One region of the Peribacillus sp. NPDC055009 genome, then DNA from elsewhere that is predicted to be linked to it. Evidence: a T-box and tRNA genes for the amino acid it is inferred to sense, from the RefSeq annotation. Region 1 holds a T-box; the other holds one or more tRNA genes.

The links. A T-box is a leader RNA that pairs with one kind of tRNA and senses whether it is charged. The one in region 1 lies ahead of glyQ (glycine--tRNA ligase subunit alpha), so its partner is inferred to be a tRNA-Gly.
Region 2: it encodes a tRNA-Gly, which carries the amino acid that the T-box ahead of glyQ (glycine--tRNA ligase subunit alpha) is inferred to sense. The anticodon was not compared.

What each region holds. Positions count from the first base shown of each region.
Region 1 covers NZ_JBSGVZ010000004.1:109,844-116,348, forward strand. The annotation lists gene era (GTPase Era) at 1-779, shown strand, start outside; gene ACWF5P_RS08780 (YqzL family protein) at 879-1,022, shown strand; gene recO (DNA repair protein RecO) at 1,056-1,808, shown strand; T-box leader at 1,867-2,043, shown strand; gene glyQ (glycine--tRNA ligase subunit alpha) at 2,141-3,037, shown strand; gene glyS (glycine--tRNA ligase subunit beta) at 3,024-5,093, shown strand; gene ACWF5P_RS08800 (helix-turn-helix transcriptional regulator) at 5,254-5,892, shown strand; gene ACWF5P_RS08805 (pyruvate, water dikinase regulatory protein) at 5,921-6,505, shown strand, end outside.
Region 2 covers NZ_JBSGVZ010000016.1:102,473-108,977, forward strand. The annotation lists gene ACWF5P_RS20640 (FUSC family protein) at 1-728, shown strand, start outside; gene ACWF5P_RS20645 (YbjN domain-containing protein) at 888-1,301, shown strand; tRNA gene ACWF5P_RS20650 (tRNA-Gly) at 1,492-1,565, shown strand; gene ACWF5P_RS20655 (phenylalanine--tRNA ligase beta subunit-related protein) at 2,135-2,803, opposite strand; gene queG (tRNA epoxyqueuosine(34) reductase QueG) at 2,910-4,049, shown strand; gene ACWF5P_RS20665 (amidase domain-containing protein) at 4,248-5,105, shown strand; gene trmL (tRNA (uridine(34)/cytosine(34)/5-carboxymethylaminomethyluridine(34)-2'-O)-methyltransferase TrmL) at 5,173-5,661, shown strand; gene nfsA (oxygen-insensitive NADPH nitroreductase) at 5,741-6,490, shown strand.

The sequences.
Region 1 (6,505 bases):
GAAATAAGGTCCAAGGTGTACTTACGCAAAACGATTCACAAATGATTTTCATCGATACACCCGGCATTCATAAACCAAAGCATAAGCTTGGTGATTTCATGATGAAAGTGGCCACGAATACATTGAAGGAAGTCGATTTGATTCTCTTCATGATCAATGCGACTGAAGGATACGGACGCGGTGACGAGTTTATCATTGAAAAACTTCAATCCGTAAAAACGCCTGTTTTCCTGGTTGTAAACAAAATCGATGCGATGCATCCGGATGATTTACTTCCGATCATTGAAAAATACCAACAGCTTTACCCTTTTGCGGCAGTCGTTCCGATTTCTGCGCTTGAAGGAAATAACGTTGATACACTGCTTGAGCAAATCAAGGAACATCTGCCTGAAGGTCCCCAGTTTTATCCTGCTGACCAAGTGACCGACCACCCGGAACGTTTTATCATTTCCGAATTGGTCCGCGAGAAGGTTCTGCACCTTACACGGGAAGAAATTCCGCATTCGGTGGCTGTTGTCATCGATTCGATTAAAAAAATGGATAACAGCGACACCATTAATGTCATGGCGACGATCGTTGTCGAACGTGATTCACAAAAAGGCATTGTCATCGGAAAGCAAGGGAAAATGCTTAAAGAAGTCGGTAGCCGTGCCAGAGTGGATATCGAAAACTTATTGGGCTCAAAGGTTTTCCTGGAACTGTGGGTGAAGGTGCAGAAAGATTGGCGTAATAAAGCAAGCCAACTTCGTGATTATGGCTTCAATGAGAGCGAGTATTAATTAACAAAATTTACGCGTCATGAAAGTTCGGAAAACGGTCAAGCTAATCATATGGTCGGATATTCATATTGCTAGTTAAAAATGAAAGGTGGGCTTTATATGTTGGATTTTACCTGGGAATTATTCTCTGAAACAGGTAATGTGGACACCTATTTGCTGTTTAAGGAGATAGAAGTCGAAAGACAGGAAAGACACTTGGTATTGAATGATGAGCTAGCAGAAATTGATTTTCCCGTTTCATAGGTTAGCCTTGGCGAGCATGGGTGGTGTCTTGGTATGCTCCAAAAATGTGAGGGCATTGTCATAAGGCGAACTGCATATGGAGAAAATAACAAAATCATTACTATATATACCCGTGAGCTAGGAAAAATCGGCGTTATGGCTAGAGGGGCCAGTAAACCTAACAGCAGGCTTTCTGCAGTCACACAGCTTTTTTGCTCCGGGTATTTTCTTGTAACTACATCAACCGGACTCGGAAGTCTTCAGCAAGGCGAAATGGTCGATTCACTCCGTTTCATAAGGGAGGATCTTTTTGCCACTGCTTATGCTTCTTATATTGTTGAATTGCTTGATAAAAGTGTCGAGGATAAGAAACCGAATCCATATTTGTATGAGTTGCTTTCGCAAACCTTGCATTACATAAACGAAGAATATGACGCAGAGGTATTGAAATTCATTTTTGAAATGAAGATGCTGCCCGTCAATGGGATTAACCCAGTGCTGAATCAATGTGCTGTATGTGGTGAAACGGAAGGGGAATTCTCCTTCTCGCTTCGGGAAGCGGGCTTTATCTGTCACCGCTGCCTGGGGAAAGACCCTTATCATTATAAAATTTCAGCTGCAGCTGTAAAATTGCTGCGAATCTTTTATTATTTCGATTTATCAAGGCTCGGAAACATTTCCGTCAAGCCTGAAACGAAAAAAGAACTGCGAAAGATCATCGATGCTTATTATGAGGAATATTCAGGTCTGAACTTGAAATCAAAAAAGTTCCTGAATCAGATTGATACGATGAAAGATATGTTTTAGGATCTGACCTATTGACATTCCTTGTTAGTTTGTATAAAATTCTAAACATCAAAATAAGAAGATTGCGTTGATGGAAAAGAGTATCTGTCATTCTCCATAAAAAGCGAACCCGGGACGGTGGAAGCCGGGATATGGATTTACAGGGAAGGGCGTTTCCGGAGCATGTTGCTTTGAAAAGAGGCCGTTTTATAAACGGCAATTAGGGTGGAACCGCGGGTATACTCTCGTCCCTATGCATTTCGCATAGGGACGGGAGTTTTTTGTTTGCCCAAATGTGATGGGTTCCGACCTGATTTTAAAAAGAGCCGTTTTAAATAACCTGGAGGTGTACGATGAATATTCAAAATATGATTTTAACGTTACAAAAGCATTGGTCTGAACAAGGCTGCATATTGATGAATGCTTATGATGTCGAGAAAGGGGCAGGAACGATGAGCCCATACACGTTCCTGAGAGCCATTGGACCGGAGCCTTGGAGCGTTGCTTACGTGGAGCCATCACGCCGTCCTGCTGACGGTCGTTATGGTGAGAACCCTAACCGACTGTATCAGCACCATCAGTTCCAAGTGATCATGAAGCCGTCGCCTGACAATATCCAAGAATTATATTTGGATTCTTTACGCGCTTTAGGGATAAATCCGCTTGAGCATGATATTCGCTTTGTGGAGGACAACTGGGAAAACCCATCACTAGGGTGTGCCGGTCTCGGTTGGGAAGTGTGGCTTGATGGAATGGAAATAACGCAATTTACATATTTCCAACAAGTGGGCGGTCTTGAGTGCAAGCCGGTTTCCGTGGAAATTACATACGGGATCGAACGTCTCGCTTCATACATTCAAGATAAGGAAAACGTATTTGACCTGGAATGGACAGATGGATTCACAGTTCGGGATATATTTGGACAGCCGGAATACGAACATTCGAAATATACGTTCGAAACCTCCGACCTTGATATGCTGTTTCAGCTTTTCACGATGTATGAAAAGGAAGCGCATCGCCAAATGGAAGAAGGTCTTGTACATCCCGCATATGATTATGTTTTGAAATGTTCACATACATTTAACCTTTTGGATGCCAAAGGTGCCATCTCGGTGACGGAAAGAACGGGTTATATTGCCCGGTGCCGTAACCTAGCGCGCAAGGTTGCCAAGACCTTCTATGAAGAGCGGGAAAAATTAGGCTTCCCGATTCTGAAAGTGAAAGGGGAGAATACAAATGAGCAAGCGTGATTTGTTATTGGAGATTGGATTGGAAGAGCTGCCTGCCCGTTTTGTGACAGCATCAATGAAACAGTTGTCAGATAAGGTGCAGCAATGGCTAAAGGAAAAAGCGATTGAATTCGGAACGGTTGAAGCCTTTTCCACACCAAGACGTTTGGCCGTACTGGTGAAAGACGTGGAAGAGTCCCAAAAGGATATCGAAGAAGAAGCAAAAGGCCCGGCTAAGAAAATCGCTTTGGACAGCGAAGGCAACTGGTCTAAAGCGGCATTGGGATTCGTCAGGGGTCAAGGAATGACTTCAGAGGACATTTATTTTAAAGAACTCAAGGGTGTGGAATATGTCCATGTGAATAAATTCATAAAAGGACAGCAGACCGTTCAGCTTTTATCTGAGCTTGCTGAAATCATCAGCGGCATGACGTTTCCGAAAAATATGCGTTGGGCCAATCAGGAGCTCCGCTTCGTCCGTCCGATTAAATGGCTGATTGCCTTATTCGGCAATGACATTGTGCCATTCAGCATTGCTGATGTGGAAACGGGCCGTGAAACAAAAGGACACCGTTTCTTGGGCGATAGCGCTAGCATCGAACTGCCGGAACTGTACGAAGATACGCTAAAAGAACAATTTGTTATGGCGAATCCAGATAAACGCCGGCAAGTTATATTGGATCAGATTAAAGAGCTTGAGCAGGAGAAAGGCTGGATCATCCCAGTCGATGAAGATCTGCTTGAAGAAGTCAATAATTTGGTAGAGTATCCAACGGTGTTATTTGGAAATTTTGAAGAAGAATTCCTTGAGCTCCCAGCTGAGGTGCTTATCACATCGATGAAGGAACATCAACGTTATTTCCCTGTTAAAGATCAGGACGGGAAACTGCTTGCTCACTTTGTAACCGTGCGTAACGGCGATGACCGCCATTTGGATAAGGTTTCTAAAGGTAATGAAAAAGTATTGCGTGCCCGCCTATCTGATGCAGCATTCTTCTATAAAGAGGATCAGAAAAAAGAGATTTCGGATGCTTTGAAAAAGCTTGACAGCATCGTTTATCATGAAGAAATCGGTACATTAGCCGAGAAAACTGCCCGGGTAACTGCTCTGACGGGTGACCTTGCGGATGCTTTGAATTTAAAGGCGGAAAAAGAAATGGCGCTTCGGACAGCGGCAATTGCCAAGTTCGATTTGGTGAGTCAAATGGTTTATGAATTCCCTGAATTGCAAGGGTATATGGGTGAAAAATATGCGCTCTTAAAAGGTGAAGCCAAAGAAGTGGCCGCGGCTATCAATGAACATTATATGCCAAGACATGCGGATGACAATGTACCGCCTTCAGTCATTGGTGCGGTTGTGAGTTTAGCTGAAAAAATTGATACTTTGTCTTCATTCTTCGCTATTGGCGTCATTCCGACCGGTTCCCAGGATCCTTACGCATTAAGAAGGCAGGCGAGCGGTGTCGTCCAAATCCTAGCGGAGAAGAAATGGAATATTTCACTAGAGGAGCTTATTGTTTTAGGCCTTAAAGGACTGGAATCAAAAGGCATCTTAAATCGTGATCTTGAAGAAGTTAAAGCGGATATGTTCACATTCTTTAAAGCGCGTGTCAAACACCTGCTTCAAGAACAGCAAATCCGTTACGATTTGATTGATGCAGTTCTGTTCAATGAGATCGGTTATATCCACTCTATCGTGGAACGTGCACATGTCTTGGATGCTAAAAAGGACGAAGCAGGGTTTAAGGAAAGCCTGGAAGCATTAAGTCGGGTCATGAACATTGCCGTTAAATGTGACAATAAGGTGACAGTTGATCCTTCTGCCTTTGAAAATGATCAAGAAAATGCGTTATATGTAAAATATAAAAAAGTGGCAATCCGTTATATGGAATCTAGAGATGAGAATGAGCGGTTTGAACAGCTTGTTTCGCTTCAATCGGAAATAGAGTCGTATTTCGAGAATACAATGGTCATGGCAGATGATGAAGCAATCCGTAATAACCGTTTATCCTTAATGAAGGAAATCAGTGATTTGGTTGCTGGTTTTGCTGCCATGAATAAAATCATCCTTACATGATCGAAGGGATGTATGGAAATCGGAAACACTTTAAATAGGGTTTCCGATTTCTTAAAAAGATAATGGTCAATAAATAGGACAAAAATGCCCTTATTAAATAATTTAGTATATAATTATTAAATGAATAACTTTTGTTACTTTACTCTGCGAAAGCAGTGGGGTGGTGATTATAATCCAATTGAATAAGCGTCAGGAGCAAATTTTACAAATTGTAAAAGAAAACGGACCGATTACTGGAGAACATATTGCGGATAGATTGAACCTTACCAGGGCGACACTTCGTCCAGATCTAGCCATTTTAACGATGGCAGGTTTTCTTGATGCCAGGCCGCGAGTGGGGTATTTTTATACAGGCAGGTCAGGTACACAGCTTTTGACCGATAGCCTTAACCATCTTTATGTACGAGACTACCAATCGATACCCGTCGTTGTTGACGAGGGCATTTCCGTATATGATGCAATCGTCATGATGTTTTTGGAAGATGTCGGAACAATGTTCGTGGTCGATAAGCATGCATTGCTTGTTGGTGTCTTATCAAGGAAAGACTTGTTGCGTGCGAGTATTGGGAAACAAGAGCTTAACTCCATTCCAGTCAATATCATCATGACTAGGATGCCCAATATTACAATGTGTTCAAAAGAAGACCTTTTGATTGATGTGGCCAAGAAATTGATTGATAAACAAATCGACTCATTACCGGTCGTCAAGGACACAGAAAAAGGCTATGAAGTAATTGGAAGAATTACAAAAACCAATATTACGAAAGCATTCGTAGCTTTGGCTGATGAAGGCTATTAGGGGGCTTGCAAAAGGAATGACGGAGAATATGAACGGTTCTATTATATATGTTGTATCGGATTCGGTAGGGGAAACAGCGGAATTGGTTACAAAAGCCGCTGCAAGCCAGTTCTCGGGATCTGCATTTTCCATAAAGAGAATTCCGTATATTGAAGATGAACAAAACGTGGATGAAGTGATATCACTGGCTAAGTTGGATGGGGCAATCATTGCTTATACTCTTGTGAAGCCAGCTATTAGAGCGTATATGAAAGCACAGGTCGAGAAAGAAAACCTGTCTGCTTATGACATTTTAGGGCCGCTCATGGACATCCTTGAGGAAAGGGCGCCAAAAGGGCCGCTTAATGAACCTGGTCTTGTAAGAAAGCTGGATGATGACTATTTCAAGCGTGTGGAAGCCATTGAATTTGCAGTAAAATATGATGATGGACGTGACCCTCGGGGCATATTACGTGCTGATATCGTCCTTGTCGGTGTTTCACGCACTTCAAAAACGCCGTTATCACAGTATTTAGCCCACAAACGCTATAAGGTGGCTAACGTACCTTTAGTGCCTGAAGTGGAACCTCCAGAAGAGCTGTTCCTGGTACCTCCTGAAAAATGCATTGGTTTA
Region 2 (6,505 bases), on a different contig from region 1:
TGATAGCAAGTTTAATTCTAGCAGCCGTTCATAACGAATTCATCATCGTTCTGATCATTTTATCTTTGACATTCATTACAGAGCTTTTCATCGTTCGGAATTATGGATTGGCGGCGATGTTTTTTACCCCTTCAGCATTGATCATGGCGGAATATTCATCTCAAAGCTATGATTTCGGTTTTTTTGCGACTGTAAGGATAACCGATATTGTCGTTGGAAGCTTGATAGGGCTTATTGGGTCGCTGTTACTCGGAAGTCGTTCGGCATCCAGTCTTCTCAATCATTTAATAGCCAAAACGATTCGTAGCCAAGGGCAGCTATTATTGATGGCGTTCTCTGAAAAAGATAATGACCTTGCAATTGATGAAAGCAGTGAAAGGAACAAAATGCAAACAAATATGGTGAATCTATTAACCGTGTACAATGCATCCCTTGGTGAGATATTCAAAAACAAGGCTAGATTGGAATCTCTTTGGCCCGTTATATTTTCGATAGAACAGTTGGGATATTATCTAAATGCCAGCTTAAAATCCTCTGAACGGCCAATCCTTTCAGAGCGGGAGCTTGCTCAGTTGCTGTATGTTTTCGAAAACATGGCGATAGCGGCCGATAAAAGTCGATCACATACGAATAAAGAAGTGCCAGAAATAGAAGGATATTCAAAAATCCGTCAGGAAATTTTGGACCTACAAGATGCGCTTCAGTTTTCCGGAGAAGCAACTGGCTAATCAATCTATTGATCCGGGAGATCATATTTGAATCCCTTTCTTTAAATGAGTGATTCTTCGCCCCTATTAATAGGATGAGATTGGAAGGTTTATAGAAAAGTCTGTAAAAATGCCAGTTTTCATTATAAAATGTAATTACAAAGAGAAAGGTGATGAACCATGTCAAACGTTGCTAAATTTCGTGATTTTTTAACTAGTGAGAAAATCTATATGAATGAGTTGAATGAAGATGGCACCACCTTTTTTAGGGCTGAGCAAAAGTTAAAGGACGGCTGGAAGGTCCTTTTAGTATTTGCTTTCAATCAAGATGAAAATGTGGCGGACTTATTTTGCTTTAATGTCGCCGAGTTGAAGAATCCTGAAAAGAAACAGGATGTACATACACTGTTGAATGAATATAATGCTAATTTTAGGTATTCTAAGCTGTATGAGGAAAATGGGACCATTTCCATACGGTATTCATACTCCATTGAGGGGGACATCGTACCGGATCTGGCGTTCAGGAAGTTAATCATGCTGCTTGAAACGGCACAGCAGGTTTATCCGCGGTTAATGGAAGTCATTTGGTCTTAGATCATCATATAGGATGAAAAAGTTCTCTGATTCAGAGGACTTTTTAACATTTTTACTAGAGTGAATGAATATATTAACGTTACAATACGTTAATTATTAATTTTTTTAAAAAGAACTATTGCATTTTTTCACATTAAACTATATAATTAATTTTGTTGATTGGTAATTCGACAAACTTCTACAAGAATATGCGGGTGTAGTTTAGTGGTAAAACCTCAGCCTTCCAAGCTGATGATGAGGGTTCGATTCCCTTCACCCGCTCCAATACATACTCATAACGTAGGGTTTCGTTACCTGGAGAACGAAGCTTTGCGTTTAAATATTATTACAAGAATTCTACTGTTTACAGTGGGATTTTTTTATTGTTCATTTATTTTTATATTATCCTCCATCCTGGAGAGTGGGGATTTCGATTCAGCACTAACTTAGTCAATGTGATTAACTACGTAAGTAGAATCAGTTTGACTAAGTGTGTGCTTTTTTTTGTCCAAACTTGCAAGTTATGTAGTTGAGGTCTGTTTAGACACTGTTAATGGACTCGACAGGCGCTTGCTTTGATGAGGCTTGGCAGACAGTCGGCGGAAAGGGAGCGGATTTCTGGAATCAACTGGAATGTAATTTAAGAAAAGTCCGTAGGCTAGACTCATCCCGAACCAAGTTTAAGCTAGGTGATCCTTTATGCTCTTAAAATCCAGGAATCATTTTATCGCTTTTTTCAGGGTATGGATCGATCGGTTGAATAAAAGGATACTAGAGGACTGGTTTTATTAATTGGAAAAATCATAAAAACCCCTTCCGATTGTGGAAAGGGTTTAATTTCGTTCAAATTTTAATTATCCTTCTACAATCGAGTAAGTCCCTTCACCACCATGGATTTCAAGGAACATGTCCATCAGGGATTTCGTCAGCTGATCTGCTTCCGTGATTGGAGTATTGGGTTGTAAATAAATGATTTGGATAGCTTTTTTCGTTTCTTCGGTGACTTTCGAGCGTTCTGAATCAACGTAAGGACTTCCGAATGCGCCCACATGATCGGCAGATGTAATCATATTCTCCATGGAATTCAAGCGGCCGTTCAAACCTTCATAACCATCTGACTCCTCTCCGATCTTAATCGAGATGTCTCCTGATAATTTTTCCGCATCATAAATGCCAATCGGAACTTCATATAACAGCGAGAAGAAGTTATTTAAATCGATGGCTGAATGAATGGGTGTCAAGTAATTCTGTTTTTTTACTCGACGGTAAAGGGCTTCCACGGAGGGGCGGTACCGTGACGGATTTGTTCCAGTAGCCTTGAAAATCTCCCGCCACACTTTAATGCCGGAAAAGTCGGTCAATTCCTTTTCTTCAAGATCGAAGAAAAGAGCTTCCTGAAATAATTGAAGTCTTCCTTTCACCATTTGCGGGGAGGGACCTACTTCGATGTTTTCATATGTAATGATCCCAACTTTGAATTGAGGGATTTTACTGCTAAGATTAGCTGATACGGTAATTTCCAACGGTTTCACCTCCAAAAATGATTGCAATTAGTTTATCATAGATAGCAATGGTTTGAAAAAGATTCAAGCTTTCAATGGGAATACTGAATGAACGTAGGTGATTAATATGGATATGAACACATTCAAGCAAGAAGTGATTATATATAGTAAGGAAATCGGCATCGATAAAATCGGCTTTACATCGGCCACGGCCTTTACCGAATTGAAAGGTCGGTTGATACGTCAACAGGAGCTGGATTATCAGTCAGGGTTTGAAGAAGCCGATATTGATAAAAGGGTAAGGCCTGAATTGATATTCGATAAACCGCAATCCATCATTTCGATTGCGCTTGCTTATCCTTCTAAATTGAAGGATGCTCCGCAAAGTACAAAAAGTGAGCGCCGGGGGATTTTTTGCCGGGCGTCTTGGGGAACGGATTATCATACCGTTCTTCGTAATAAATTGCAGTTACTTGAGGATTTCATTAGTGATAAGGTGCCAGGAGCAATGATGAAGTCCATGGTTGATACGGGCGAGTTATCTGATAGGGCAGTGGCTGAGCGTGCGGGTATTGGCTGGAGTGCAAAAAACAGTATGATCATCACACCGGAATTCGGGTCTTATGTATACTTGGGAGACATGATAACCAACCTGCCATTTGAACCGGATCAACCGATGGAAGATCAATGCGGGACATGCAATAAATGTGTCGATGTTTGCCCGACTGGAGCGCTCGTTCAGGGCGGGCAGCTAAATTCCAAGCGTTGCATTGCGTTCTTGACGCAGACAAAAGGTTTCCTTCCGGATGAGTTCAGGACGAAAATAGGCAATCGTTTGTATGGATGTGATACATGCCAGACCGTTTGTCCGAAAAATAAAGGAATGGATTTTCATTTTCATGAAGAGATGGAACCCGACCCGGAGCTGGCGAAACCGCTGTTAAAACCGCTGCTTTCGATTTCAAATCGGGACTTCAAAGAGACATACGGCCATGTATCTGGCTCTTGGCGCGGTAAAAAACCAATCCAACGAAATGCCATTTTAGCATTGGCCCATTTCAAAGATGAAACGGCATTGCCTCAATTGATACAGGTCATGAAGGATGATCCGCGGCCTGTCATCAGGGGGACGGCGGCCTGGGCAGTTGGGAAAATTGGCCGGGAGCAGGCTGTTTCCGCATTGGAAGATGCAAGAATGAAGGAAACGGATGAAGAGGTATTGGCGGAAATTGAGAAAGGACTGCAGTTTACCTTGGAAACAAAATGATATCTAAATGCAGCCGCCCGGTAAATATTAACGGGGCGGCTTTTTTTGGCTTAGAATATTCCGTTACCTTCAAGGAAACCTTTTTAAAAGTATCATTATATAAATAAAGTTGAAACTCCCACATTTTATGAAATTGTGTTTTTGTCCATGCCCTCATACATACACATTAGCATAGATGGTAAGAAGGAGGGTATGAACTTGAGGGAACAGTTGCAACGCCTTTTACAAGAAAGAGTGGAGTTTTATACTTCCGATGATCTGGAACGGGGTGAAAGGAAGTTACATTTGAAGAAGGAAATGATGAGAAACCGTGCTGCGGAAATTGTTCGGGTGAATGCGGCAGGCAAGGTACATTCAAAGAGAAAGGAAGACAATGATACAGTTCTGACATATCACGTGCACCTGCAATATTTATTGAAACAGGAGGATTCATTTTATATAGAAGAAGAAATGGAGGAAAGGGAGGCCCGGTTTCGAAATGGTTATATAGTGGATGAAAGTGAGCTGATTCCGAGCTTTGAAACCGAAGGGGCACCGCCAAAATGTGATCCAGGCGCAGAGCGTCTCGCATATAAATATGATCGGATGAAGGCTGTCCAATATGCCGAGCGTTGGTGGAACGAATTCAATCCCGCTTATCATAAATTCACTGATGATTGTACGAATTTCATTTCACAATGTTTACATGCAGGAGGAATACCGATGTGGGGGGCCCCAAATAAAAGTAAGGGCTGGTGGATAAGAGGGAAAAGCTGGAGTTATACATGGACGACGGCCCATTCTTTATATCATCTGCTTAAAGCCGGGAATGCCATCAGGACAAAGCAGGTCGAGTCGGCCAAGGAATTGAATTTGGGAGATATCCTTTGTATAGATTTCGAAGGGGACGGACGGTTTGATCATAACTTGATCGTAACGGCGAAGGATCAGGACGGGATGCCGCTAGTGAATGCACATACGATGAACAGCCGACACCGGTATTGGACATATGAGGATTCAACGAGATACACACCGAACATCGTTTATAAATTCTTTGTGATTTTGGATGGAGGGTGATTGGTTTTTAGTCTTTTTTGTTTAATGCTATAATTAAGGTGAAGTTCAAACTAGAGGTGAAAATGAAGTGTCAATACATGTAGTTTTATATCAACCACAGATTCCAGCAAATACAGGAAATATCGCAAGAACATGTGCAGGGACGGATACGTCTTTACATCTCATTCGCCCGCTCGGTTTCTCGACGGATGACAAACAGCTCAAACGGGCCGGGCTCGATTACTGGGAGAATGTAAAGATCCATTATTATGATTCGTTAGAAGAGTTTTTTGAAAAAAATGCCGGCGGTGAATTTTATTACTTGACGAAATTCGGGGAGCAGCCGCATTCCAGCTTTGATTACAGTGATCAAGACAGTGAGATATTCTTCATTTTTGGCCGTGAAACGACGGGGCTCCCGAAAGATCTGATCCAAGAAAATATGGATCGGTGCCTGCGGATTCCAATGACGGATAAAGTACGTTCACTTAATCTGTCGAACACGGCTGCCATCTTGGTTTATGAAGCACTTAGACAGCAAAATTACCGTGAATTGGATTTGAAAACAAAAGGTTGAGTTTCATCATTACTGTCATCGGGGGGATTATTTCAGCCCCGATGATGGATACTTTACATATTCTTTAGGGGTGGGAGCATTGAATAACATTATTGAGAAGATTTTAGATCACCGTTCCATACGTTCTTTTGAGGACAAGTTATTGTCTGAGGAGCAAATCAATACGATTGTGGAATGTGCCCAAGCGGCATCGACTTCAAGTTATATTCAAGCGTATTCAATCATAGGGGTAACCGATCCGGAAAAGAAAGCCAAGCTTGCTGAACTTGCCGGACCACAATCATATGTAGAGAAGAATGGACATCTATTCGTCTTTTGCGCCGATTTATATCGTCATGATATGGTTTCCGAAATGGAAAACACTGACCTGTCCGAATCAATTGAAAGTACGGAGAAATTCATGGTTGCCTGTATCGATGCTGCTCTTGCGGCTCAAAATGCGGCATTGGCAGCAGAATCGATGGATCTTGGCATTTGCTATATAGGCGGGATCCGCAATAATCTCCCAGAAGTTTCAGCAATATTGAATATACCGCATCGCGTTATACCATTATTCGCTCTAGTGGTCGGATATCCGAAAAACCGTTCGGATAAAAAGCCGCGTTTGCCGCTGTCCAATATTTATCATGAAAATGGATATCAGGAGGATAAGCAAGAGTTCATCGGACAACTTGAAGAGTATAATGAAACGATTTCCAGTTATTACGAGCGTCGGACTGAAGGTAAACGAAAAGACACCTGGACCGAGCAAATGGCTGGAATGCTTGGAAAGAAAAGCAGGTTGTACATGAAAGATTATGTTGAGAAGCAAGGATTTAAGAAACATTGATTGATGGTAATGGCT